Regions from separate parts of the Duganella sp. GW822-FHT06D06 genome, predicted to be linked through region 4. Evidence: predicted binding sites of a transcription regulator. Region 4 holds the regulator's gene; each other region holds the start of a gene.
The links. Region 4 encodes sigma-54, which starts transcription at its own class of promoters, with help from an activator protein. Its sites were predicted from a motif close to TGGCANGNAANCTGCTTT; they were not measured.

Region 1: the regulator sigma-54 is predicted to act here: its motif matches at 3,596-3,613, upstream of AC1RMD_RS06725 (circularly permuted type 2 ATP-grasp protein).
Region 2: the regulator sigma-54 is predicted to act here: its motif matches at 3,420-3,437, upstream of AC1RMD_RS15515 (ANTAR domain-containing response regulator).
Region 3: the regulator sigma-54 is predicted to act here: its motif matches at 2,794-2,811, upstream of AC1RMD_RS09745 (PEP-CTERM sorting domain-containing protein).

The regions. Positions count from the first base shown of each region.
Region 1 is NZ_JBXALQ010000003.1:106,685-112,661, forward strand. It holds gene AC1RMD_RS06710 (proteasome-type protease) at 1-297, opposite strand, end outside; gene AC1RMD_RS06715 (transglutaminase family protein) at 356-1,159, opposite strand; gene AC1RMD_RS06720 (alpha-E domain-containing protein) at 1,173-2,123, opposite strand; gene AC1RMD_RS06725 (circularly permuted type 2 ATP-grasp protein) at 2,133-3,563, opposite strand; gene AC1RMD_RS06730 (hypothetical protein) at 3,784-4,434, shown strand; gene AC1RMD_RS06735 (HEAT repeat domain-containing protein) at 4,445-4,894, shown strand; gene AC1RMD_RS06740 (hypothetical protein) at 5,309-5,977, shown strand, end outside.
Region 2 is NZ_JBXALQ010000007.1:220,672-226,648, reverse strand. It holds gene AC1RMD_RS15530 (ABC transporter ATP-binding protein) at 1-260, opposite strand, end outside; gene ntrB (nitrate ABC transporter permease) at 273-1,166, opposite strand; gene AC1RMD_RS15520 (CmpA/NrtA family ABC transporter substrate-binding protein) at 1,179-2,456, opposite strand; gene AC1RMD_RS15515 (ANTAR domain-containing response regulator) at 2,728-3,351, opposite strand; gene can (carbonate dehydratase) at 3,486-4,163, opposite strand; gene dnaJ (molecular chaperone DnaJ) at 4,267-5,394, opposite strand; gene dnaK (molecular chaperone DnaK) at 5,518-5,977, opposite strand, start outside.
Region 3 is NZ_JBXALQ010000004.1:218,474-224,450, reverse strand. It holds gene AC1RMD_RS09765 (foldase protein PrsA) at 1-647, shown strand, start outside; gene AC1RMD_RS09760 (hypothetical protein) at 644-1,216, shown strand; gene AC1RMD_RS09755 (hypothetical protein) at 1,310-1,675, shown strand; gene AC1RMD_RS09750 (alpha/beta hydrolase fold domain-containing protein) at 1,717-2,724, shown strand; gene AC1RMD_RS09745 (PEP-CTERM sorting domain-containing protein) at 2,853-3,557, shown strand; gene AC1RMD_RS09740 (hydrolase) at 3,720-4,406, shown strand; gene AC1RMD_RS09735 (hypothetical protein) at 4,479-4,721, shown strand; gene AC1RMD_RS09730 (Crp/Fnr family transcriptional regulator) at 4,893-5,639, shown strand.
Region 4 is NZ_JBXALQ010000014.1:103,395-109,371, reverse strand. It holds gene AC1RMD_RS22985 (VOC family protein) at 1-66, opposite strand, end outside; gene AC1RMD_RS22980 (Lrp/AsnC family transcriptional regulator) at 163-621, opposite strand; gene AC1RMD_RS22975 (enoyl-CoA hydratase/isomerase family protein) at 634-1,719, opposite strand; gene AC1RMD_RS22970 (alginate lyase family protein) at 1,752-2,687, opposite strand; gene hpf (ribosome hibernation-promoting factor, HPF/YfiA family) at 2,786-3,145, opposite strand; gene AC1RMD_RS22960 (RNA polymerase factor sigma-54) at 3,223-4,701, opposite strand; gene lptB (LPS export ABC transporter ATP-binding protein) at 4,707-5,459, opposite strand; gene lptA (lipopolysaccharide transport periplasmic protein LptA) at 5,462-5,977, opposite strand, start outside.

The DNA.
Region 1 (5,977 bases), on a different contig from region 4:
GGCGTCGCGCTCGTGCACCTGGCGCACGGCGTCGCCCAGCAGGCGGGCCGCCTCGTGCATGCTGGTGGCGGTCCAGATGCTGTGGCCGTCCGCGTTCTGCTGCTCGGACACCAACTGGCGTATCGATTGCGAGATCGACAGATTGCCGGCGGTCATCATCACCATCATCCGTTCGCCGGGAATTTCGAACACGCTCATCTTGCGAAAGGTGCCGACCTGGTCCACACCGGCATTGGTGCGGGAATCGGATAGAAACACCAGCCCGGCATTCAGGCGCATGCCCACACAATAGGTCATCGTTACAAGTTATTGATTAGGATAATTATTATTGTACACCCCGTCGCTGGCGCCGAAACTATTGCGGCACGATCTGTACGTCCACGCTCATCGACTCGGTGCCGCCGCCGCGCCGCACGCCGCGCACCGGCGCCGCCGCATCGTAGTCGCGGCCGATGGCGAGGCGGCAATAGGCGTCCGTCATCAGCCGCGCGTGGGTCACATCGACGCTGACCCAGCCGGTGTAATCCTGGTCCTCGGCCCAGGCGTCCACCCAGGCGTGGCTGGCGGCGTGGTCGCTGGTTTCCGGATCGATATAGCCGGACACGTAGCGCGCCGGTATCCCGTGCGCATGGCAACAGGCCAGGAACAGGTGCGCGTGGTCCTGGCATACGCCTTCACCCAGCGCCAACGCATCGCTGGCGGTGGTGGTCACGGCGGTCGCACCGCTTTGATACCGGACCGCACCAAAGATGTGCTCCGCCAGGCGGATCAGGTCCCTGGTCCGCGCCTTGCCATCCGGCAGGCAGGAGGCCGCCAGTTCCAGGATGCCGGGCGTGGGCTCGGTCAGCCGGGTCGACACCGTGTAGATCAGCGGCGACAGGCTGTCGCCGTTCGGAATGCGGCCCTGTTTCGGACAGGTGGTCTCGATCACGCCGCCGGCCACGATGGTCAAGCCCTGGTGGGGGACGTTCATCGTCATCATGTGCGACAGATTGCCGTAGGCGTCGGTGTAGGCATGCACCTGGCCCGGCATGGCGATGTTCCACGACAACACGTGCTGCTGCGCTTCCGCGCGCGGCGTCAGGTGCAGCTGCTGGATGGTGTAGGCCAGCGGCGTGGTGTAGGTGTAGCGTGTTTCGTGCCGTATCGTCAGTTGCATAGAGTGCCTCGTGTCAAGCCGCCAGCGGCACCAGGAAATCCCGGCTGACGCGATTGCCCAGTTGATTGATATCGGCCAGGAAGCCGGTCAGGGTGTCGTGCAGGCCGTTCGCCAGGATGTCGTCGATTTTGCCGAATTGCAGTTCGGCGCGCAGGCGGCCGGCGAAGCGTTCGGTATCGGCGGAAACGTCATTGCGTACCTCGAGCAGATTCTGGACCACCTCGTCCATACAGGCCAGCAAGGAACGCGGCATATCGCCGCGCAGCATCAGCAACTCGGCGATGCGGGCCGGGGTGATGACGTCGCGATACACTTTGCGGTAGATCTCGAAGCCGGACACCGAGCGCAGCAGCGCGCCCCAGTAATAAAAATCGCGCTGGGTCATGGTCTCGGCGGTGTTTTCCGCGCCGCCGCCGTGGAACTTCACGTCGAGGATGCGGGCGGTGTTGTCGGCCCGCTCCAGGAAGGTGCCTAATCGGATGAAATGCACCGCTTCGTCGCGCAACATGGTGCCAACCGTGACGCCGCGCGACAAATGCGAGCGGAACTTGACCCACTCGAAGAACTTGCTGGGATCGGTTTCCAGCAGATCGCTGTCCAGGCGTTTCTGCATGTCCAGCCAGGTCTGGTTCTGGATTTCCCATACTTCCGTGGTCAGCGTGCCGCGCACGGCACGGGCGTTCTCGCGCGCCTCGGTCAGGCAGGCCACGATGGAGGAGGGGTTGTCCGGGTCGCGCACCATGAAATCGATGACGGCGCGCGCCTCCAGCGAGTCGTACTTGCGGTCGAACGCGGATTGCAGCTCGGAGATGCCGAGCATGGCGCGCCAGCCGTGGGCGTTTTCCTCGTCGGATTGCGGCAACATCGACGTCTGCACGTTGACGTCCAGCATGCGGGCGGTGTTTTCGGCGCGCTCGGTGTAGCGCGCCATCCAGAACAGGTGATCGGCGGTACGGCTTAACATGGGCTCTCCTTAGCGTTCCAAAATCCAGGTGTCCTTGGTGCCGCCGCCTTGCGACGAGTTCACCACCAGCGAGCCTTCCTGCAAGGCCACGCGGGTCAGGCCGCCCGGCACCATCGAAATGGTCTTGCCGGACAGGACGAAAGGACGCAGATCGATGTGGCGGGGCGCGATGCCGCTTTCCACGTAGGTCGGGCAGGCCGACAGGGCCAGCGTCGGCTGGGCGATATAGCCGTCCGGCCTGGCGATCAGGCGCCGGCGGAAGTCCTCGATCTGCTGTCTGGTCGAGGCCGGGCCGACCAGCATGCCGTAGCCGCCGGCGCCATGCACTTCCTTGACCACCAGCTCGGGCAGGTTGGCCAGCGTGTAGGCCAAGTCTTCCTTTTTCCGGCACTGGTAGGTCGGCACATTGTTCAGCACCGGCTGCTCGGACAGGTAGAACTTGATCATGTCGGGAACGAAGGGATAGATCGACTTGTCGTCCGCCACCCCGGTGCCGATGGCGTTGGCCAGCGAGACGCGGCCGGCGCGATACACCGACAGCAGCCCCGGCACCCCCAGCGAGGAATCCGGTCGGAACGCCAGCGGATCGAGGAAATCGTCGTCCAGGCGGCGATAAATCACGTCCACCCGCTTGGGGCCGCGCGTGGTGCGCATGAACACCGTGTTATCGCTGACAAACAAATCCTTGCCCTCGACCAGCTCCACGCCCATCTGCTGCGCCAGGAAAGCGTGCTCGAAGTAGGCCGAGTTGTACATGCCCGGCGTCATCACGACCACGGTGGGATCGTTGATGCCCATCGGCGCCACCGAACGCAGGTTGTCGAGCAGCAAGTCGGGATAGTGGTCGACCGGCGCGATCTTGTTGCGGGCGAACAGTTCGGGGAACAGCCGCATCATCATCTTGCGGTCTTCCAGCATGTAGGAGACGCCGGACGGCACCCGCAGGTTATCCTCCAGCACGTAGAACTCGCCCTGGCCGGCGCGCACGATGTCGACCCCGGCGATATGCGCATAGATGTCCGACACCACCTTGATGCCCTGCATCTCCGGCCGGTACTGGGCGTTCTTGTAGATCTGCTCGGCGGGGATGATGCCGGCCTTGATGATGTTCTGGTCATGATAAATATCATGGATGAACATGTTCAGCGCCTGGACCCGCTGCACCAGCCCGGTTTGCAGCTGCTTCCATTCGACCGCCGGAATAATGCGCGGTATCGTATCGAAGGGGATCAGCCGCTCGGTGCCGGCATCGTCGCCGTAGACGGCGAAGGTGATGCCGACCCGGCGGAAGGTCAAATCGGCCTCGGCCCGCTTGCGCTCGATGGTCTCGGCCGACTGGCGTTGCAGCCAGCCGCAAAACTCGCGGTAGTGTTCACGTACCTCGGCGCTGGCATGGTGGGCCAGCCCGTCGGCGGTCATTTCGTTGAAGAATTTAGCCATATCGAACATTCCCTGATGAGTACATTTCTCTTCTATCAAGAAACGTGCCAGAGAAAATGCCCAATCTTGGTGCGGCCACTCCTTCAGCAGGACCGGCCGCAAAGGTGTCGGCGTTTGAAACGGAACCTTTCAGCTGCGCCGGATGTCCAACAAGTCGCATCTCTTGTAAATTGTTCCGTTAGAAATATAAGAAATGTCGTATCAGCGTGAGGAGATGTTTATGCACTTCCTAAGTGACTCTTGCCGGCTTGCAGGAACACCCGCCAGCGTCAAGGCAGCTGCTGTAAAGGGCGGCATGGCCTTTCCCCTTTCCTTGCGCCAGTTCATTTCTGCGCCTTGCCCTTATGTCAAATGTATTACCGTCCATTTGAAAACTCTTACTGCGCCGGACATTCGCATTAGCAAAATGTTGCTTCTTATGCGACAGGTCTATGACACGGCGTTTATCGGGGTCCGCGAAGCCAGTCGGGAACCGCTGTCGGCAATTGAAAATTTCTCCTTGTTAAATACCGTGGACGTTGGAAACTGTGACGGAACCGTCACCGAAGAGCAGGCTGAGTTATATGACCATCGCAATAATGTCGTCTTCGGTGACATCGTAGTTTATTTCGTGCAAGCGACAAATCCAGTGTTTAACGGATGTGCAACTCATCCGCGGAACAGGGAAGGCGCGGTTGTGGCGACCATCGCGTCAAAATGGACCTTGGCACATGAAATAGGTCATGTTCTTGGACTGTCTCATGTTGGAGATGTGACCCGGTTAATGATCGGCGGGGACGGCATAGGAACGGACGCCATAGTCGGGGTGCCTGTCTTGGCTGAAGATGAGATCAGGACGATGCAAAGCAGCAGTCTGGTACGTTTTTGTTAGGAGCACTCCAATGTCGATTTCGATAGAAGAATTGGCGCAGCGCCTGGATGTTGATGAACCACAGTATGAAATACTGGCTCAACTTGGGCCGTCCGTCATCCCTCATCTGATAACGCTTGCTCGTACAGCGTCCATCGCTGTTGCAGCGAAGGCGACTTCGCTTGCCGGCTTTGTCGGAACGCCTGCTGCGCTCGAAGTGCTTGACCAGGCTGCTGCACATACAGATCCTCGTGTTCGCATCGCCGCCGCCGGTTCGCTAAAACATTTCCAGCAAAGCTTGTCGCCGCAAGTAATAAAGCTCTTGAACGATGTCGATCCCAGTGTTCGGGTGCGAACATTAAGATCTATGTCCACGAATTTTTCGCCTGAAGTCGGAATGAAAGTGAAGGAGTTGTTAACGAAGGACCCGGACGAGGGCGTGCGCAAGGAAGCCGGAAATATTTCGTATCGACGTCAGTAATACATGTCGCTTCTTTCTGAGGAGATCGTTCAAATGTCAACCTTCATAGCGCCGGTAATCGTTAACGACGGCGAGGGAAATACCGGTACGGTGATTGGAGCGGACCCTGTTTTCATGGGTGGGCTCAATCCAGCCGGAGTGATTTTGGCAGAAGGTCTATTTCTGTTTGGGCAGGGATGACCTAAGGATGGCCGTCAGCGTATTAGCCTGATTGCCGAACCGGGCATAGTTCAAATTAACGGAGATGACGGTACCGCGATCCGGCTTGATACCAGCGGATCGATCTCGATCGACGACGGCGAGGGGCATATTAGTGTCGCTCTTGGCAAAGATGGTTCCGTCGCCCTCAATAACGGAATTATTGCGATCACTAATACCGAAGGAGCGACCAAGTTTATCGCCGATGCGACTGGCATGCTGAAGCTCAATTCCGATGAAGTTGCAATCTCATTGGACCCAGCACATGGAAACTTAAGCATCAAGAACTCCACGCCCGGTTTTGAGAGTTCGGTGCTATTGGAGTCTGCCGGACGCATTACACTTTCCAGCGATTTTGGCACCACCGTTCTGAGCACGGCCAGCGGTTCGGAATTCTCCAATTCGGTTAGCTTCATGGACAACATTGGGGTTGGGGGACGTGCAGTCTTCGAAAAAGACATCAAGGTTGGTGGTGACGTCAAGGTTGATGGTGACGTCATTCTGACCGGAGCCGATTGTGCCGAGCATTTCGATGTGGTTGGCGCACATGAAGTTGAGCCGGGAACTGTATTGGTGATCGACGATACGGGTGTCCTGGCACAAAGCCGACACGCCTATGACACAAGGGTTGCGGGTATCGTATCGGGAGCCGGCAATCTCCGGCCGGCGATTATCCTGGATCAGCGTGATTCCGATGCAAGCCGCATGCCGCTAGCTCTTTTCGGAAAGGTATATTGCAAAGCTGATGCGAATAGCTCGCCCATCAAGGTCGGCGATCTGTTAACGACCTCCGAGACCCCGGGTCACGCCATGCGCGTTGACGATCCGGGCGACGCGGTCGGCGCGATACTTGGAAAAGCTCTTCAGCCTCTCGCGAGCGGGCAG
Region 2 (5,977 bases), on a different contig from region 4:
TTCTGGAACACCACCGAGCGCTCCGGCGACGGCCCGGCGATCTCGCGGTTGGCGCACAACAGCACGCCGTCGGTGGGCTTCAGCAGGCCGGCGATCAGATTGAGCAGCGTCGATTTGCCGCAACCCGAGTGGCCGATCAGCGTGATGAACTCTCCCTTGCGCACCGTCAGGTCGATTTCGCGCAGCGCGTGGAACACGCCCTTCCGGGTATGGAACACCATCTCCACGCCTTCGATATCGATGAATTTTGGCTCGTCCATGATCGTGGTCCTTTAGTTGGATACTTGTTCGTAGGTGAAGGCGCGGGCCAGCGCCATCAGCGCCTGCTCCAGCATCAGGCCGACCACGCCGATGGCGACGATGGCGATGATGATGTGCGGGACATTCAGGTTGTTCCACTCATCCCACACCCAGAAGCCGATGCCCACGCCGCCGGTCAGCATCTCCGCCGCGACGATCACCAGCCACGCGGTGCCGATCGACAGCCGCACACCGGTCAGAATGTAGGGCAGCGCGGACGGCAGCAGGATCTTGGTCAGCACCTTCCACTCCGACAGGTTCAGCACCTTGGCCACGTTCATGTAATCCTGCGGCACACGCTGCACGCCGACGGCGGTGTTGATGATCATCGGCCAGATCGAGCAGATGAAGATCGACCAGATGGCGGCGGGGTTGGCGGACTTGAACACCAGCAGCCCGATGGGCAGCCAGGCCAGCGGCGACACCGGCTTGAGCAGGCTGATAATCGGCCCGAACATGCTGCCGATGAACTGCACGCGGCCGATCAGGAAGCCCAGCGGAATCCCCACCAGCGCCGCCAGGCCGAAGCCCACCGCCACCCGCTGCAAGGACGCCAGGATATTCCAGCCTATGCCCTGGTCGTTCGGGCTGTTGCTGTAGAACGGATCGGAAAACAGCTTGATCGCCTCCTGCAAGGTCGCCAGCGGCGTCGGGAAGCTGGCGTTCTTGATGGTGATGATCTGCCAGACCAGCACCAGCAGCGCGGCGCCCAGCAACGGCGCGACGATCTTCATCGCGGTGGCCGACACCTGCTGGCGCGCGCGCGTGGTCGAATTGGCTGCCAGCGGACGACGTGGGCGGCGAACCGAGACCGGTGCCGCTGCCGCTACCGGCGCGGCGCTTTCGGGTTTAAGCATGGCGTTCATGGCATTCCCCTATCAGGCTTTGATTTTGAACGAGGCGGCGAACGCTTTCGGGTTCTTGCCGTCCCATACGGAACCATCCATCATCTTCGAGGTACGCAGCGGGCTTTTCGGCACCGGCGTCTTGGTCATCGCCGCGGCGTCCTTGTACAAGTCGATCTGGTTGACCGAGGTGGCCACGGCCAGATAATCCGGGTCTTCCTTCAGCAGGCCCCAGCGGCGGTGCTGCGTCATGAACCACATGCCGTCCGACAGGTAAGGGAAGTTGACCGCGCCGTCGTTGTAGAACTTCATGTAGTTCTGGTCGTCCCAGGTCTTGCCCAGGCCATTCTGGTAGCGGCCCATGATGCGCTGGTCGATCGCGTCCTTGCTGGTGTTGACGTAGGATTTGTCGGCGATGACCTCGGCCATCTTGTTCTTGTTGGCCAGCGAGGCGTCGATCCATTTGCCGGCGTCGAGGATGGCGGCCATCATCGCGCGGCAGGTGTTCGGATACTTCTTGGCGAATTCCAGCGTCGAGCCGAGCACCTTTTCCGGGTGGTCCCTCCAGATGTCCTGGGTGGTGGTGGCGGTGATGCCGACGCCGTCCATGATGGCGCGGTGGCCCCACGGTTCGCCCACGCAGAAGCCGTCCATATTCCCGACCCGCATATTGGCCACCATCTGCGGCGGCGGCACGGTGATGACCTTGGCGTCCTTCATCGGGTTGATGCCGTTGGCGGCCAGCCAGTAGTACAGCCACATCGCGTGGGTGCCGGTCGGGAAGGTCTGGGCGAAGGTGTATTCGCGCCGATCCGTCTGCATCAGCTTGGCCAGCGACGGGCCGTCGACGGCGCCCTTGTCGGCCAGCTTCTTCGACAGCGTGATGGCCTGGCCGTTGTTGTTGAGACCCATGAGCACCGCCATGTCCTTCTTCTGGCCGCCTATGCCCATCTGCACGCCGTAAAGCAGGCCATACAGCACATGGGCCGCGTCGAGATCGCCGTTGGCCAGCTTGTCGCGCACGCCGGCCCAGGAGGCCTCTTTGCTCAACACGAATTTGACGCCGTATTTCTTGTCGAAGCCCAGCACCGAGGCCATCACCACCGACGCGCAGTCGGTCAGCGGAATGAAGCCGATCTTGACTTCTTCCTTCTCCGGCTTGTCCGATCCCGCCGCCCACACCCCACCCGTTGCCAATCCCAACATGCTTCCCCCCGCTACCAGGCCTGCGCCATGAATGATTTGCCGACGCTTGGTGTTCACAGTTTCGGACGGCAGGTCGTTGCCCGCTTTTGGCTCTTCGTATTCCATCGCAAATCCCTCATGTAGTCAGCAAGACAAAACGGCAAAAAAAAAGTCTACCCAACATGAACGGATTCATGAGTGTAGACGTCGTTGTCTGGTGGACCTCACCGCCGTTGGCGAGGTACAGCAAGCGCATCGTTGCGCTTGCCTACAAGCTATGCAATGTCTGTGCCAGCAAGTTTACAGAGGGAGGATGTGGGGATACCGCGGATGACAGCGCCGTACGATGGCGCCGAAAACGCACTGCTATTGCGCAGTGCATCATTTTGGACGGGATTTAGCCGAGCAAGTCTTCCACATCCAGGATGCGCTGGGCGACTTCGGACAGCTTGAGGTTCTTGCTCATGGCCATGCTGCGCAGCTTTTGGAAGGCTTGCTCTTCAGTGAAATGTTGGCGTTCCATCAACAAGCCCTTGGCGCGTTCGATGATCTTGCGTTCCGCCAGTTTGCTCTTGGTGTCGGACAGTTCGTCCAGCAGCTTCTGCTCGCGCTTGAAGCGCGCCAGCGCCACCTGCAGCACCGGCTTGATGCGCTCGCTCTGCAGGCCGGCCACGATGTAGGCCGACACGCCGGCCGCCATGGCAGCCTCCATGCTCTCGGTGTCGTCGCTCTCGGTGAACATGACGATGGGACGGCGCTCGTCGCGGGTGGCGATGACGATGTGTTCCAGCACGTCGCGGGCGTCGGATTCGGCGTCGACGATGATCATGTCCGGTTGCAGTTGGGCTATGCGCTCGGGCAAATACATGTCCGGCGGCAACGAAGCGATGATGTCGTAGCCCGCTTCGAGCAGGCCGATGCGCAGCGCGCGGGCCCGCTCGGCCTGTGCGCGCAGCGATTCATCATCCTCGTCGCCGGCGTGGATGACGGTGTTGACGACCACAATGCGTAAATGCTTCATGGTCATGCGAGGAATTGGAGTTGGTTCATGAGACTTATGCAAGCAAGAATCAATCCATTCTACGGCACAAAGCCGATACCCTGCCAGCGATAGCGGTCCGCCGCCGACGGCTTAGCAACGGACCGCGTCGGAAATCAGGCGATTTCTTCCTCGTATTCGCTCAGGCGTTTGGCCACGCGTGGCGCCAGTTCATGGGCGGCGGTGACGGTCATTTCCAGATCGTGCAGCTTGCCGTCCTTCAGGCCGTAGACCCAGCCGTGCACCGTGACGTTCTGGCCGCGGTCCCAGGCGTCCTGCACGATGGTGGTCTGGCAGACGTTGGCCACCTGCTCCACCACGTTCAGCTCGCACAGGCGCTCCGAACGCTTCTTGCTCGGCAGGATGTCGCCGAGGTAGCGCTCATGCTTCTGGTGCACGTCCTGCACATGGCGCAGCCAGTTGTCGGCCAGGCCGATGCGGGTGCCTGTCATCGCCGCGTGCACGCCCTTGCAGCCGTAGTGGCCGACGATGATCACGTGCTTCACCTTCAACACATCTATCGCGAACTGCAACACCGACAGGCAGTTCAAGTCCGAGTGCACCACCACGTTGGCGATATTGCGATGGACGAAGACGTCGCCAGGCGCCAGGCCCAGCAGCTCGTTCGCCGGCACCCGGCTGTCCGAGCAGCCTATCCACAGGTATTCCGGCGAAGCTTGCTGCGCCAGGCGGTTGAAGAAGTCGGGATCGCGCTCGACTTCCGTTTCGGCCCAGCGGCGGTTGTTGTCCAGCAGTTCGCGCAACGGGGAATTGCTGTTGTCCAGATCACTCATGATGCTCCTCTCGTACATAAGAAGACCGCCGGTCCACCCAAAGAAGGTGGCGCGGCGGTCCGATATTACCAAGTCTGCATGACGTCGCAGTTACTCGAAACCTTTATTCAAAAAAGTCCTTCACCTTGTCGCGCCAGGTTTTGCTTTGCGGGCTGTGCTTGGCGCCGCCTTCGGTGGTCAGCTTCTCGAAATCGCGCAACATGTCCTTCTGTTTCTCGGTCAGCTTGACCGGGGTCTCGACCGCCACGTGGCAGAACAAGTCGCCCGCGAAGCCGGAGCGCACGCCCTTGATGCCCTTGCCCTTGAGGCGGAAGGTCTTGCCCGACTGGGTGCCTTCAGGGATCGTGAACGACACTTTACCAGACAATGTCGGTACCTCGATGTCGCCGCCCAAGGCCGCCTTGGCGAACGAGATCGGCATTTCGCAATGCAGGTCGTCGCCTTCGCGCTGGAACACGCTGTGCGGCTTGATGTGGATTTCCACATACAGGTCGCCCGACGGCCCGCCGTTGGTGCCCGGTTCGCCGTTGCCGGACGAGCGGATACGCATGCCGTTGTCGATGCCGACCGGGATCTTCACTTCCAGCGTCTTGTTGCGCTTGATGCGGCCCTGGCCGGCGCAGGCTGCGCACGGCTCGGGAATGATCTTGCCGGTGCCGTGGCATTTCGGGCAGGTCTGCTGAATGCTGAAGAAGCCCTGCTGCATGCGTACCTGGCCGTGGCCGGCGCAGGTCGTGCACGTGACCGGCGAGGTGCCGGGCTTGGCGCCCGAACCGTGGCAGGTGTCGCACTTGTCCCAGGACGGTACGCGGATGGTGGTGTCGAAGCCGTGCGCGGCCTGCTCCAGCGTGATCTCCAGGTTATAGCGCAAATCGGCGCCGCGATATACCTGCGGACCCTGGCTGCGGCCGCGGCCACCGCCGAAGATGTCGCCGAAGATGTCGCCGAAGGCATCGCCGAAACCGCCGGCACCGCCGCCGAAGCCACCGCCGCCACCCATGTTCGGATCGACGCCGGCGTGACCGTAACGGTCGTACGCTTCGCGCTTCTCCGGATTGGTCAGCATCTCGTAGGCTTCTTTAACTTCCTTGAATTTTTCTTCCGACTCTTTGCTGTCCGGATTGCGGTCCGGATGGTATTTCATCGCCAGTTTGCGATACGACTTCTTGATCTCGTCTTCCGACGCGTTTTTGGCGACACCAAGTGTCTCGTAGAAATCTCGCTTTGCCATATTGTCGGCACCTTGCTGTATTGAATACTGATGTACTGTTTATGCTAAAAAGCCGAGCCGGCGCCGTTTCCACGGCCGCACGACTCGGCGCTCGTCCTCCCCGCTGGCGCGGGGATGGCGATATTACTTGCTGTCTTTGACTTCTTTGAAGTCGGCGTCGACCACGTCGTCCTGCGGCTTGGCCTGCTCGGCGCCAGCGCCAGCCTGCGCGCCCTCGGCACCGCCGCCGGCGGCAGCTTGCTGCGCCTGCATGTCGGCGTACATCTTCTCGCCCAGCTTCTGCGAAGCGGTCGACAGCGATGCCACTTTGGCGTCGATCTCGGCCTTGTCGCCGGCCTTGATCGAACCTTCCAGGTCGGTGATCGCGGCTTCGATCTTTTCCTTCTCGCCCGCTTCCAGCTTGTCGCCGTATTCGGTCAGCGATTTGCGGGTCGAGTGCACCAGCGCGTCGGCCTGGTTGCGCGATTCGGCCAGTTCTTTCACTTTCTTGTCTTCTTCGGCGTTGACTTCGGCATCCTTCACCATCTTCTGGATCTCAGCTTCGGTCAGGCCGGAGTTGGCCTTGATCGTGATCTTGTTTTCC
Region 3 (5,977 bases), on a different contig from region 4:
CGGCCGTCGCCGACCTGCGCCATGCCCTGGCCGAACGCGGCGAGGTGCAGGCGCTGCGCCAGCAGCACGGCATCGGCGACGATATCGAGCACACCAGTCCCTTGTTGCAGCGGCTGGCCGCCGAGGTGACGCCGGCGCAGGTCGCGGCATATTATGCGCGGCACCGCGGCGAGTTCACGCGCATCGAGCGCGTCAAGGCGCGCCACATCCGCGTGGCCGACGAGCAGACCGCGCAGACAGTCCACAAGGCGCTCGCTGGCGGTGCCGATTTCGCCGCCACGGCGCGGCGCTATTCGACCGCCAGCGACGGCGGCGCGTCCGGCTGGATACGCCATGAAGGCAAGCCGGACTGGCTGGCGCAACTGGCGCTGGCCCAGCCGGAAGGCCAGATCTCGCGGCCCATCCGCACGCCCGCTGCCGCGCGTGACGAGGCGGCTTGGGAAATCATCCTGGTCGAGCAGCGCGTGATGGGCTACCAGGCGCCCGACTCGGAGGCGGTGCGCTATGCCGCCAGCAACGCATTGGCGCGCGTGTCGGCGCGGCAGCAACTGGCCTCGCTGCGCAAGCAAGTGCTGCGCGCCGCGCAGATCGACATCAACCGCAGCCAGCTCGATCAGCCGCTGCCAACCTTGGACGACGCGCAATGAAACCTGCCCTGATCGCCGGTGCCGCTTGCCTGCTGCTGGCCGGCTGCTGGTTGGCCTGGCGCGGCGACGCCAGGCTGCCGTTGCGCGTTGATGCGGCGCAGGGCGCGGCGCCGGCCGGCGCTGACGCCGCGCGCGGCGCGCAATGGCCGCCGCCGACGCCGGAACCCGCCGCCGCGCGCGGGTTGAAATTCGTGCCGCTGACGCCGGTCGACAGCAGCGCTTCGGCCTGGCTGAGCATGGCGGCGGCGCGCGAGAACGGCGATCCGCGCAGTCCGCCCATCGAGCGCGACGCCGAACCGCGCAGCGCGCCCACGCCGGCCCAGCTGGCGGACCCGCAAGCCTATCGACAATACGAAGCCGCCCAGCACACCCGCTTGCTGGGCGCCTATGTCGCGGCCGCGACGACCGAGCTGCCGCGTTTGCAGGCCGACCTGGAGCGCGGCCGCCAGGCCGGCATTCCGGCAGACGAATTGGCCAAGCTCGAGGAAAAAATCGCCCGCATCCGCCGCCAGTCGGCTGATATCGTCAAAGAACATCCTCAAATGCAAGCCAATGTCACACGCCGGTAATTTCTATCTGGCAAGATCGCTTCCTGAAGTCACCGATGTGGTCTACCCTTACTGCCTCTGAACGGAGGCAGTCTTTTTTTGGAAGGAAGTGTTATGCAGACCGCAGAAGTCGTGTTTTCGCGGCAGCTGGGCGTGGTGCGCATGGCCTTGAGCGTCGGCGGCAGCGTGATCGCCGAAAGTGCCAGCCAGGAAACCATCGCGCGTGAACTCCAGATCCGGTCGGTGCGCCTCCTGACCATAGACGGCGTGTTCACGACCGAATTGCCGACCACGGAAAAGACGCTGGCGGAGGCCTCGGCCGTGGGGTTCGCCGAGCCGATGCCGGCGCTCAAGCTGGTCGCCGCCTGTTCGGCGGTGGGCGAAACGGTGGGCTTTCTGTTCCCCGAACGCCGGCGCCGCCCGCGCGAACCCTTGGCCGCCGGCAAGCCGGATACGCCTGGCACGCCGCAACGGGATTGACGCGGCCGGCGCGCTGCGCGCTTGTGGCATACTCGGCGGCTATGACGCCTGATCCCATCGCCCGTTTCCTGTCCGCTGCCGCCATGCTGTGTGTGCACATGGCGGCGTCCGCGGCGCCATGCGTGGAGCCGCCCGCCGATCCAGGCAACACCTACGACGCGCAACATACCTACGCCAAGCTGCTGCCCAGCTATCCCACGATCCGCATCGCCGGCGCGGCGCTGCCGGTGGACGTGGGCCGCGTCGCCGACCTGACGTATGCGCAGCTTGGCACGCGCTGCCTGAAGCTCGACCTGTACCTGCCGCTGGCCGCGCGCGCCGACGGCGGCATGCCGGTGGTGCTGCTGGTGCATGGCGGCGGCTGGCGCGCCGGCTTCCGTTCCGAGTTCGCGCCGATGGCGGTGCGGCTGGCGCAGCGGGGCTATGCGGCGGTGGCGCTCAGCTACCGCTTGTCCGGCGAAGCGCTGTATCCGGCCGCCATCCACGATGTGCGCGCCGCCGTGCGCTGGGTGCGCGGCCACGCCGGCCAGTACCACCTCGATCCACGGCGCATCGCACTCGCGGGCGGCTCGGCCGGCGGCCAGATCGCCAGCCTGGCCGGCGTCACCGGCCATCTCGACCGGTTCGATCCGGGCGCCGCCGATGCTGGCGTGTCGAGCGCGGTGCAAGCCATCGTCAACATCGACGGCTTGTCGGACTTTACCGCCGAAGCGGCGCTGAAGTACGAGGACGACCCGGCCAAGCAGCCGTCGGCGGCCGGCGCCTGGTTCGGCGGACGCTACGCGGAGCAGGGCGCGCGGTGGGCCGAAGCGTCGCCGATCCGCTACGTGCGTCCCGGCATGCCGCCGATCCTGTTCATCGCCAGCGCGCAGCCGCGCTTTTCCGTCGGCCGCGTAGCGATGGCGGCCCGCATGACGCAGGCCGGCGTGGCCAGCCAGACCGTCGTCCTGCCGAACACGCCGCACGCGTTCTGGCTGTTCGACCCGTGGCTGCAGCCTACCGTCGACGCCACCGTCGCTTTCCTGAACGACAAAATGCCGCAACGCTAGCGCCGGTTTTTCTTACACCGCCGGCGGCGGCCGACGGCCTAGACCCAGCAAATCAAGGCTTTAGGTTCATGGCCTGTTATTTGCGACAGCTCCCTCACGTTGTTTCCGATGAATCGTGAGGAGCCCCCATGTTGACCAAACTACCCGCCATTCTGTTGTCCCTGCTCATCGTCCTTGTCCTGCCAGCCAGGACGGCGCAGGCGGACGCCCATGCTTTTGTTGTCGACGGCGTGCCGGTCTCAACCGGCGCGGTCGTGGACCTGCCCCCGGGCACGGTCTGGTGGGTCGACAAACATGCCACCAAGGACCTGTACATCCATTTCGCCGTCTCGCCACCGGTGCCGCCGCCACCGGTGAAAGGCTTCCGTGTGCAGGACCCCACCGGGCGCATCATCAACGTCGGCGGCAACCTGGACGGCCCGCCTATCCAGCAGGGCAAGGAAGTGCTGATCAAGTACAAGGGCGGCGAAACGCTGGCCATCCCCGGCAAGTTGTTGCTGCCGGGCCAGCCGAATCCCGCCGACCCGGGGTCGTTGAAGGGTTTCGTCACCGGTCCGACCGCTGAACTGGCCCCGGACGAGGCCCGTCTCGCGATCCTGGAACTACTGGCCCAGCCCGAGCTGAGCGAGCTGTTTCCCGTGCCGATAGACCTGTCGTACTTTCATTACGATTTCTTCGGCACGGTACCGTTCCCGGTCTTTGCGCGGGAAGTCACGTACACCAGCGGTACTGGTGTCGGCAGCACCATCTTCCTGGTGCCGGAACCCGGCACGCTGGCGCTGGGCGCCGCCGCCGTGCTGGTCTGGCTGGCGCAGCGCCGGCGCGCGGTCTAGCGTGCGGATGGTGCGCGGGTGGTGCGGATTGCGCGGCCCGGAAAAGGGTAGCCCGGCCTCTCCATTTAGCCAGTGGCGCGCCCACGGGGCCGGGCCTAAGATGGTCGCAGCCGCGCTGAATGCAGCGGGCGCCGTATTCAACCCATCCCAATGGAAGCCACCATGACCAATCCCAAACTTGAAGTATTGACGCCGACCAACTGCCAGCTGATCTTCATCGACCAGCAACCGCAAATGGCCTTCGGCGTGCAATCGATGGACCGCCAGGCGCTGAAGAACAACACCGTGGCGCTGGCCAAGGCCGCCAAGGTGTTCAACATCCCGACCACCATCACCACCGTCGAAACCGAAGCGTTCTCCGGCCACACCTATCCGGAGCTGCTGGATGTGTTCCCCGGCAAGCCTATCCTGGAACGCTCGTCGATGAATTCCTGGGACGACCAGAAAGTGCGCGACGCGCTCAAGGCCAACGGCAAGAAGAAGGTGATCGTCTCGGGCCTGTGGACCGAGGTGTGCAACAACAGCTTCGCGCTGTGCGCGATGGCCGAGGGCGACTATGAAATCTACATGGTGGCCGACGCGTCCGGCGGCACCTCGAAGGAAGCCCACGACTACGCGATGCAGCGCATGATCCAGGCCGGCGTGGTGCCGGTGACCTGGCAGCAGGTGTTGCTGGAATGGCAGCGTGACTGGGCGCACCGCGACACCTACGACGCCGTGATGGCCATCGTGCGCGAGCACTCGGGCGCCTATGGCATGGGCGTCGACTACGCCTACACCATGGTGCACAAAGCGCCACAACGCACCACCACCAGCCACGAAACGCTGGCCGCCGTACCGGCAAAGTAAGCTCCATTGGACCAGACTGCTATACAATCGCAGTCTGGTGTCCAACAGTTCACTACCGCCCCGGAGGCTGCGATGTCGACCACCCATACTTTCCGTCCCGACTACGTCGGCGCCGAAGTCGTCGAAGCCGGCATTGAAGTTGCCGACCGCAAAGGTCCGGACAGCGCGGCCGCCTATCTCAGCCAGCGCGGCGTGGCGCACACGGTGATCCAGCGCGTGGTTGCCGAGCCGGAACATCGCCGCAATCCCGGTCGCTTGCGCAACCGCGACGAGCGCCTGCTGGAAGAAGCATCGCGCTTCAAATTCAAGCTCTGAAGGGGCGGGCGGGCCTAGGCGGATACTGACCGCCGTAGGACAGGGACCACATCCCCCTATGTTCCCAGCCTACATATGGCCCGTACGTGCTCCTATAATCGACTGCACATGGCGCGGATATAGTGTTGTTCATCAGGTCGCAACGATAAACAACCCCCCAAGAGGCTCGCCATGTACCATGCTACTCATCCTTCCGTATCGCAGAAAGTAGCGCGCTCCACGCAGGCAGAAGCATCCGCACCGGTCGTCAGCCTGACCGGCGCCCAGCAAAACGATTTGCTGCGTGCCTTGTCGCGCGAAGAGCTGATCAATCTGTTCGAACACCTGGAACTGGTGCCGCTGGACGCAGGCAAACACCTGTTCGACTTCGGCGACAAAATGGAATATGCCTACTTCCCCACCAACGCCATCGTCTCACTGCAATTCGTGACGGAAGACGGCGGCGCGTCCGAGATCGGCGTGGTCGGCCGCGACGGCGTGGTCGGCGTGTCGATGTACGAAACGGAGCGCGCCAACTGCTCGGCCGTGGTGCAAAGCGCCGGCTACGGCTACCGCATCCGCGCCGCGGTGTTGCGCTCGGCCTTCTTCGACGGCGGCGCACTGGCCCAGCAGCTGATGCGCCACACCAGCGCGCTGTTCTCGCAACTGGCGCAGACGGTGGCCGGCGCGCGCCACGGCAGCATCGAGCAGCGCCTGTGCCGCTGGCTGCTGGAACGGCTGGACCGTTCGCTGTCGAACGAATTGAAAGTCACCCAGGAATCGATCGCCAATCTGCTGGGCGTACGGCGCGAAAGCATCACCTGCTGCGCCGGCAAGTTGCAGGAAAAAGGCATGATCGAATGCCGCCGCGGCACCGTTGTCGTACTCGACCGCAGCGCCATGGAACGCCTTGCCGGCTGCTGCTACGTCCCCGTCTAGTGACACTAGTGCCTGTACCTGGGCGCATGCTGGAGCTGATCCAGCTTGCGTTGCACCAGCCTGTACCAGGCGCTCGCCCATCTGGTCGCCCTGATCGATTCCTCCACCGTTGACGCCGTCATGCAGCGCTGCACCGCCCGCATCTGGCGGTGCAGTGCATAGGCGGCGGGCGGCGGCTTGCGGCGTGTGGGCGAGATATCCATGCCTGTATTCTGGCGCAGTTTCAACACCGCCGTTGTGCGTTGGCACACCGTGCGGCCATCCCGGCCCAACGGCCGGCAGATAAACTAGCGCGATTATCTTCGTGTTCAAAGCGCTTGCCGCTCGTTATACTGCGC
Region 4 (5,977 bases):
GCAGGCGGTGTAGAAATCCGTGGCGCGCGGCAGTGCGCGGGTGCCGATGGAAACGTGGTCGATCATGATGCTGCCCTCCTGAAGTTGGAAGGCCCATCATACTGAGCGGCGGTGAGACAAAATTGCAAACTCACCCGTCCCGCTGCAAGAATTACTCGATCTTCACAACGGCACCTTGGTCTCGAACTTGGCGCAGTTCATGGCCAGCAAACTCTTGTAGTTGCTGACGTTGTTATTCGACGTGAACACGCGCCGGGTGAAGGCCTGGAACGCTTCCATCGACACCGCCGTCACCACCAGCATGAAGTCGAATTCGCCCGCCACTTCGTAGCAGGCCATGACGTCGGGCTCTTCGCGCATCAGCGATTCAAACATTTTCAACAGCGAGGTATTCAGCTGCTCCAGCTGCACCGTGACGAACGCGGTCAGCGGACGGCCGACGCGCACCCGGTCCACCAGCGCCACCTCCTTGACCAGCACGCCGTTGGCGCGCAACTGCGCGATGCGGCGCTGGCAGGTGGCGGCGGACGCGTGCACTTGCTCGGCGATGCGCCGCAGCGGGATGCTGGCGTCGTCCTGCAGCAGGTTCAGTATCTGGATGTCGAGTCGGTCCAGTTCCACGGCCATCGGCGCTTAGTCCAGGTGGCGCAGCGGGTGGGCGTAGTCCGGCCACACCGGCTGGAAGAAGCGTTGCACCATCGCCTCGCCGACCTCGTCCAGCGAGGCCGGCTTCCATTGCGGCGCGTTGTCCTTGTCGATGACCAGCGCGCGCACGCCTTCGATCACTTCGCCGTCCTCGAAGTTGTGGCGCACCAGCGTGCGCTCCATGCGCAGGCAATCGGCCACGTCCAATGCGGCGCCGCGCTGGACCAGCTCGTGCGTCACGCACATCATCAGCGGCGAGCGGGAGGCCATCACTTGCAGCGTCTTTTGCGCGAAGGCGCTGTCGTCGGTTGTCAGCGAGGCGACGATGGCGGGCACCGAAGCGGCGCCGAAGTGGCGATCGATGGCGGCGCGCTCGACGGCCAGCTTGCTGTCGCCGGCAGCATCCTTGAACGGCGCCGCGAAAGCCGCGATGGCCTCGGCCAAAACCGCGCCCGGAGTCGACTCAAGCAGCGCCGACAGCGCCGCCATTTCGCTGCCCGGCACAAAGTGATCGGCCAGCCCCGCGTGCAGCGCGTCGGCCGCACCGATGGTGACGCCGGTGACGCCCAAATAGCAGCCCAGCTTGCCCGGCGCGCGCGCCAGGAAATAGCTGCCGCCCACATCCGGGAACAGGCCGATGTTCACTTCCGGCATGGCCATCCTGGTCCGCTCGGTGACGATGCGCACGCGGCAGTCCGGACCGCCCTGCGCCACGCCCATGCCGCCGCCCATGACCACGCCGTCCATCAGCGCGACGTAGGGCTTGGGATAAAAATGGATCAGGTGGTTGAGCGCGTATTCCTCGGTGAAAAAATCTTCCACCAGCGCGCTGCCGCCCTGCGGCGTGGCGCGGCCGGCGTCGTAGAAGAAGCGGATGTCGCCGCCGGCGCAGAAGGCCTTTTCGCTGCTGCTGCGGATGACCACGGCGGCCACGCCGCTGTCGTCGCGCCACGCCATCAGCGCCTGCGTTATATCGCGCACCATCGCCAGCGACAAAGAATTCAAGGCCTTGGGCCGGTCCAGTGTGATGAAGCCGGTTCCGTTGCTGACGCTGGTGTGGACGTATTCGCTCATGAGGTGCTTGGGGTGGTGGAAAAAACCCTATTCTACTGCGAGTTGCGGGGCGCCAGATGCTCCAGCGGATTGGCCAGGTTGAGGTCGCCGCCGAGGCGCGGCTGGAAGTTGGCCTTGGCCGGCATCAGCTCCGCCCTGCCCTCGTGCCGCGCATAGATAATGGCGAACGACAGCTCGCTGGCGTTAGCCCGCTGCTGCGCGAAACCGGTGGCCTTTTCCATCGCCGACGGATCTTGCGCGGCGGCCAGCGTGTAGCGCATCAGCTGGTCCAGCTTGGCCGAGCGCAGGTCCAGGATGGACGCGCTCATCACCAGCGGCGCGGCCGCGAACACGTGGTAGTGCAAGGCCTTGGCCGCGCGCTCCATCTCCGCCGGCAGCGCACCGTCCGCCGCAACTTGACCCATCGCATGTTCGAACACCTTGCGGCCCCAGGCCAGGTAGCGCTCGTCGTGCGTGACGCCGCCCACCGCCGTCACCGCCAGGCCTTCCCAGTAGTAGTGGTTGTTGCGCGTGCCCCTGCGCGCGTCGGCATGCGCCATGGTGGCGTCGGCCAGCGTCTTGAACCAGGCTTCGATGGCTTGCTGCTGCGCCGGGCTGGCGGCCGGCTTGACGCGGGCGTAGCTCAACGCCATGCCGCCCAGGGTCCACTTGCGCACATACCAGGCCTGTTCGCTGGACAGCTTGCCCAGCAAGGCCTGTTGCCCGGCCCAGCTCTCCAGCCAGCCCAGCGCGCAGGCGGCGTCGCCCCGGCTGGCGTTTTTCGCCACCCCGGCCAGGAAGTCGTCGATCGGCTTGGTGTGGGCGATATTGCGCGCACGCAGCACCGGATCGATGACGGAATGGTGCGCATCCGAGTAATAGCTGTTGGCGTCGATGTCGATCACGGCCGGCGGCGGCGCGGTGCATGCCAGCGCGGCCGGCATCGCCAGAGTCAGCATCCATGCCGTAAATAGTTTAGCTCGTTTCATGCCACGCCCGTTGCAATGAGGAAAACGTTTACTCTAAACCATTTGGGCGCAAAAAAGGGCGCCTCTGCGCCCTTAGTTTGATGGTGCCGGGGCCGTTGTTATAGGGCGGCGGCAGCGGGTTCGTAGCTATCCGGGAGATGCTTGATCGCATCGTGGCCGTGCTCTTGGACCTTGGCTTTGTACTTCATGACCTGCCGATCCAGCTTGTCGATCAAGGTATCGATGGCGGCGTACAGGTCCTGGGACAGGCTTTCCACGTAGACGGTTTTGCCCGACATGCGCAGGTTGATTTCAGCCTTCTGGCGTTTCTCTTTCTCTTTGAGGTTATCTACAGTCAGGATGACAGCAATATCAATCACTTGATCAAAGTGGCGGGTGACGCGTTCCAGCTTGTTCTGCACGTATTCACGGATGGCCGAGGTCACTTCGAGATGATGTCCACTGATGGTGAGATTCATACACACTCCTAAAGATAATGTCGCTTCTTACGGTTAGTGCGGAGCCCATTAGCGCCGGGCGCGCAGGAACCAAGTAACTACAAAGATTTACGGAGACTGACTGGCGGGATCTTCAACGCTTCGCGATATTTGGCAACAGTGCGTCGCGCAATCACCATGCCTTGTTCTCCCAGCATGTCCGCAATCTTACTGTCGGATAAAGGATTTTTCGGGTCTTCTGCTCCTGTCAATTGCACAATGAGTGCGCGTATCGCCGTCGAACTTGCTTCTCCCCCCGCTTCAGTGGCGACATGGCTGCCAAAGAAATATTTCAACTCAAACATACCGTGCGGGGTCAGCATATATTTTTGAGTTGTTACACGAGAAATAGTGCTCTCGTGTAGACCCAGTGTATCAGCAATTTCGCGAAGCACAAGGGGGCGCATGGCAACCGCGCCATGGGAGAAAAAGTTCTTTTGTCGTTCTACTATCGCTTGTGCAACGCGCAAAATCGTGTCGAAACGCTGGCGCATATTCTTGATCAGCCACTTCGCTTCCTGCAGCTGCGCGCCCATCGCGCCCTCGCCTTTTCCCTGCTTGAGCAGGTTGGCGTACATGGCGTTCACCCGCAGGCGCGGCATGACGTCGTTGTTCAGGCTCACTTGCCAGCCGTTGCGCGCTTTTTTGACGATCACGTCCGGCACCACGTAGTCCGACACGTCCGACGCGAACGCCGAGCCCGGATGCGGATTGCACTGGCGGATGACGGTTTGTGCTTCGCGCAAATCTTCGTCGTCGCACAGCAGCGCCTTCTTCAATTTGTTGAAATCGCGCTGGGCAAACCAGGTCAAATGATTTTCAACGATGGCCAGCGCCATGCGCCGCGTGACCATCGGAATGCCCGGCAAGCGCTTGATCTGCAGCGCCAGGCATTCGGACGCGTTGCGCGCGCCCACGCCCATCGGGTCGAAGCTTTGCAGCATCGACAAGGCGGTCTGCAATTCGTCGAGCTCCAGTTCCAGCTCTTCCGGCAGGCGGGCCAGGATTTCTTCCAGCGATTCTTCGAGGTAGCCGTTTTCGTCCAGCGCGTCGATGATCAGCTCGACCAGCGCGCGGTCGCGCATCTCCAGCACCGTCACCCGCATCTGCTCCATCAGGTGCTCGCGCAAGGTGCAGTGGCTGGCCTCCAGTTGCGGCCGCGAGTCCTCGTCGTCGGGCGCCTTGCTGCGGCCGGCGTCGCTCCAGTCGACGTCGGCGTCGCTGCTGGTGCTTTCGGTGTCGGCGGCCGGGCCGTCGTAGTTGTCGGCGTCGGCGGCCGGCGCCTCTTGGGTGTTGGGCGGGCCTTCGGGCGGCGCGTCGCCGACCGGGGCTTGCTGGCTGATGGCGCCGTCCGACAGCAGCCGCAGCGAGCGGTCCAGCGGGTCGTCGAGGCGCTCCAGCAGCGGATTATCGGTCAGCAGCTGTTCCAGTTCCTGGTGCAGCTCCAGCGTCGACAACTGCAGCAGCCGGATCGACTGCTGCAACTGAGGTGTCAGCGCGAGGTGCTGCGACGTGCGCAGTTGCAAAGACTGTTTCATGGGTTTTACATACGGAAGTGTTCGCCCAGATACACGCGACGCACCGATTCGTTGGCGATGATGTCGTCTGGCCGGCCTGAAGCCAATACCGTGCCCTGGTTGATGATATATGCGCGGTCGCAGATGCCCAGCGTTTCGCGCACATTGTGATCGGTAATGAGGACGCCGATGCCGCGTTCCTTGAGGAAGCGCACGATGCGCTGGATCTCAATCACGGCAATCGGGTCGACCCCGGCGAATGGTTCGTCGAGCAGCACGAAGCGCGGATTGGTCGCCAGTGCGCGCGCGATCTCCACGCGGCGGCGCTCGCCGCCCGACAGCGACAGCGCCTGGTTCTCGCGCAGCTTTTCGATTTGCAAATCGGCCAGCAGGGTATTGAGCCGTTCATCAATGGCAGCCTTGGATAAAGGCTTGCCGTCCACTTTTTGAATTTCGAGGACGGCGCGGATATTTTCTTCCACCGTCAGCTTGCGGAACACCGACGCTTCCTGCGGCAGGTAGGACAAGCCGAGCGAGGCGCGGCGGTGGATCGGCAGCGACGAGATATCGGTGCCGCTGATATCGATGCTGCCGGCGTCCGACGGCACCAGGCCGACGATCATGTAGAACGAGGTGGTCTTGCCGGCGCCGTTGGGGCCGAGCAGGCCCACCACTTCGCCGCATTCGACTTGCAGGGACACGTCATGCACGACCTGGCGCTTGCCGTAGGTCTTTTGCAGGCCGCGCACGATCAGGGTGCTACCGCAGGATGGCTCCATGCTTACTTCTCCGTGGCCGGCGGCGTCGATGCGGCCGGTGCCGGCGCGGCCGGACGGATGGTCGGCTGGATCACCATGGTGCCACGGCCGGCGCCCGGCTTGCTGACGCCGGAGACGTTATTCTTGACGTCGAAATGTTCGGTGCGGCTGTCGTAGGAAATGAACTCGCTGTTGACTTCGCTGGTCATGCGCGCGCCTTCCAGCTGGCGCACCCGGGCTTTCGAGAACAGCTTGACCAGGTCGGTCTTGTCGCTGTACTCGATGCGCTCGGCTTCGCCCTCGATCCACTGGTCGCCGGCGCCGTCGCGCTTCTGGCGGAAGGTCGACAGCGTCCCCGGCGTGCTGGTCAGCACGACGAAGTTATAGCCTTCGGGATCGGTGGTCACCACCGCCTTCGGCGACTTCATCAGCAGCGTGCCGCGCGTCAGCACGACATTGCCGATCAGCGTCTTGATCTGCTTGACGTCGTCGATTTGCAGGTCGTCGTAATCGATCTTGGTCGGCTTGTTGGCATCCGC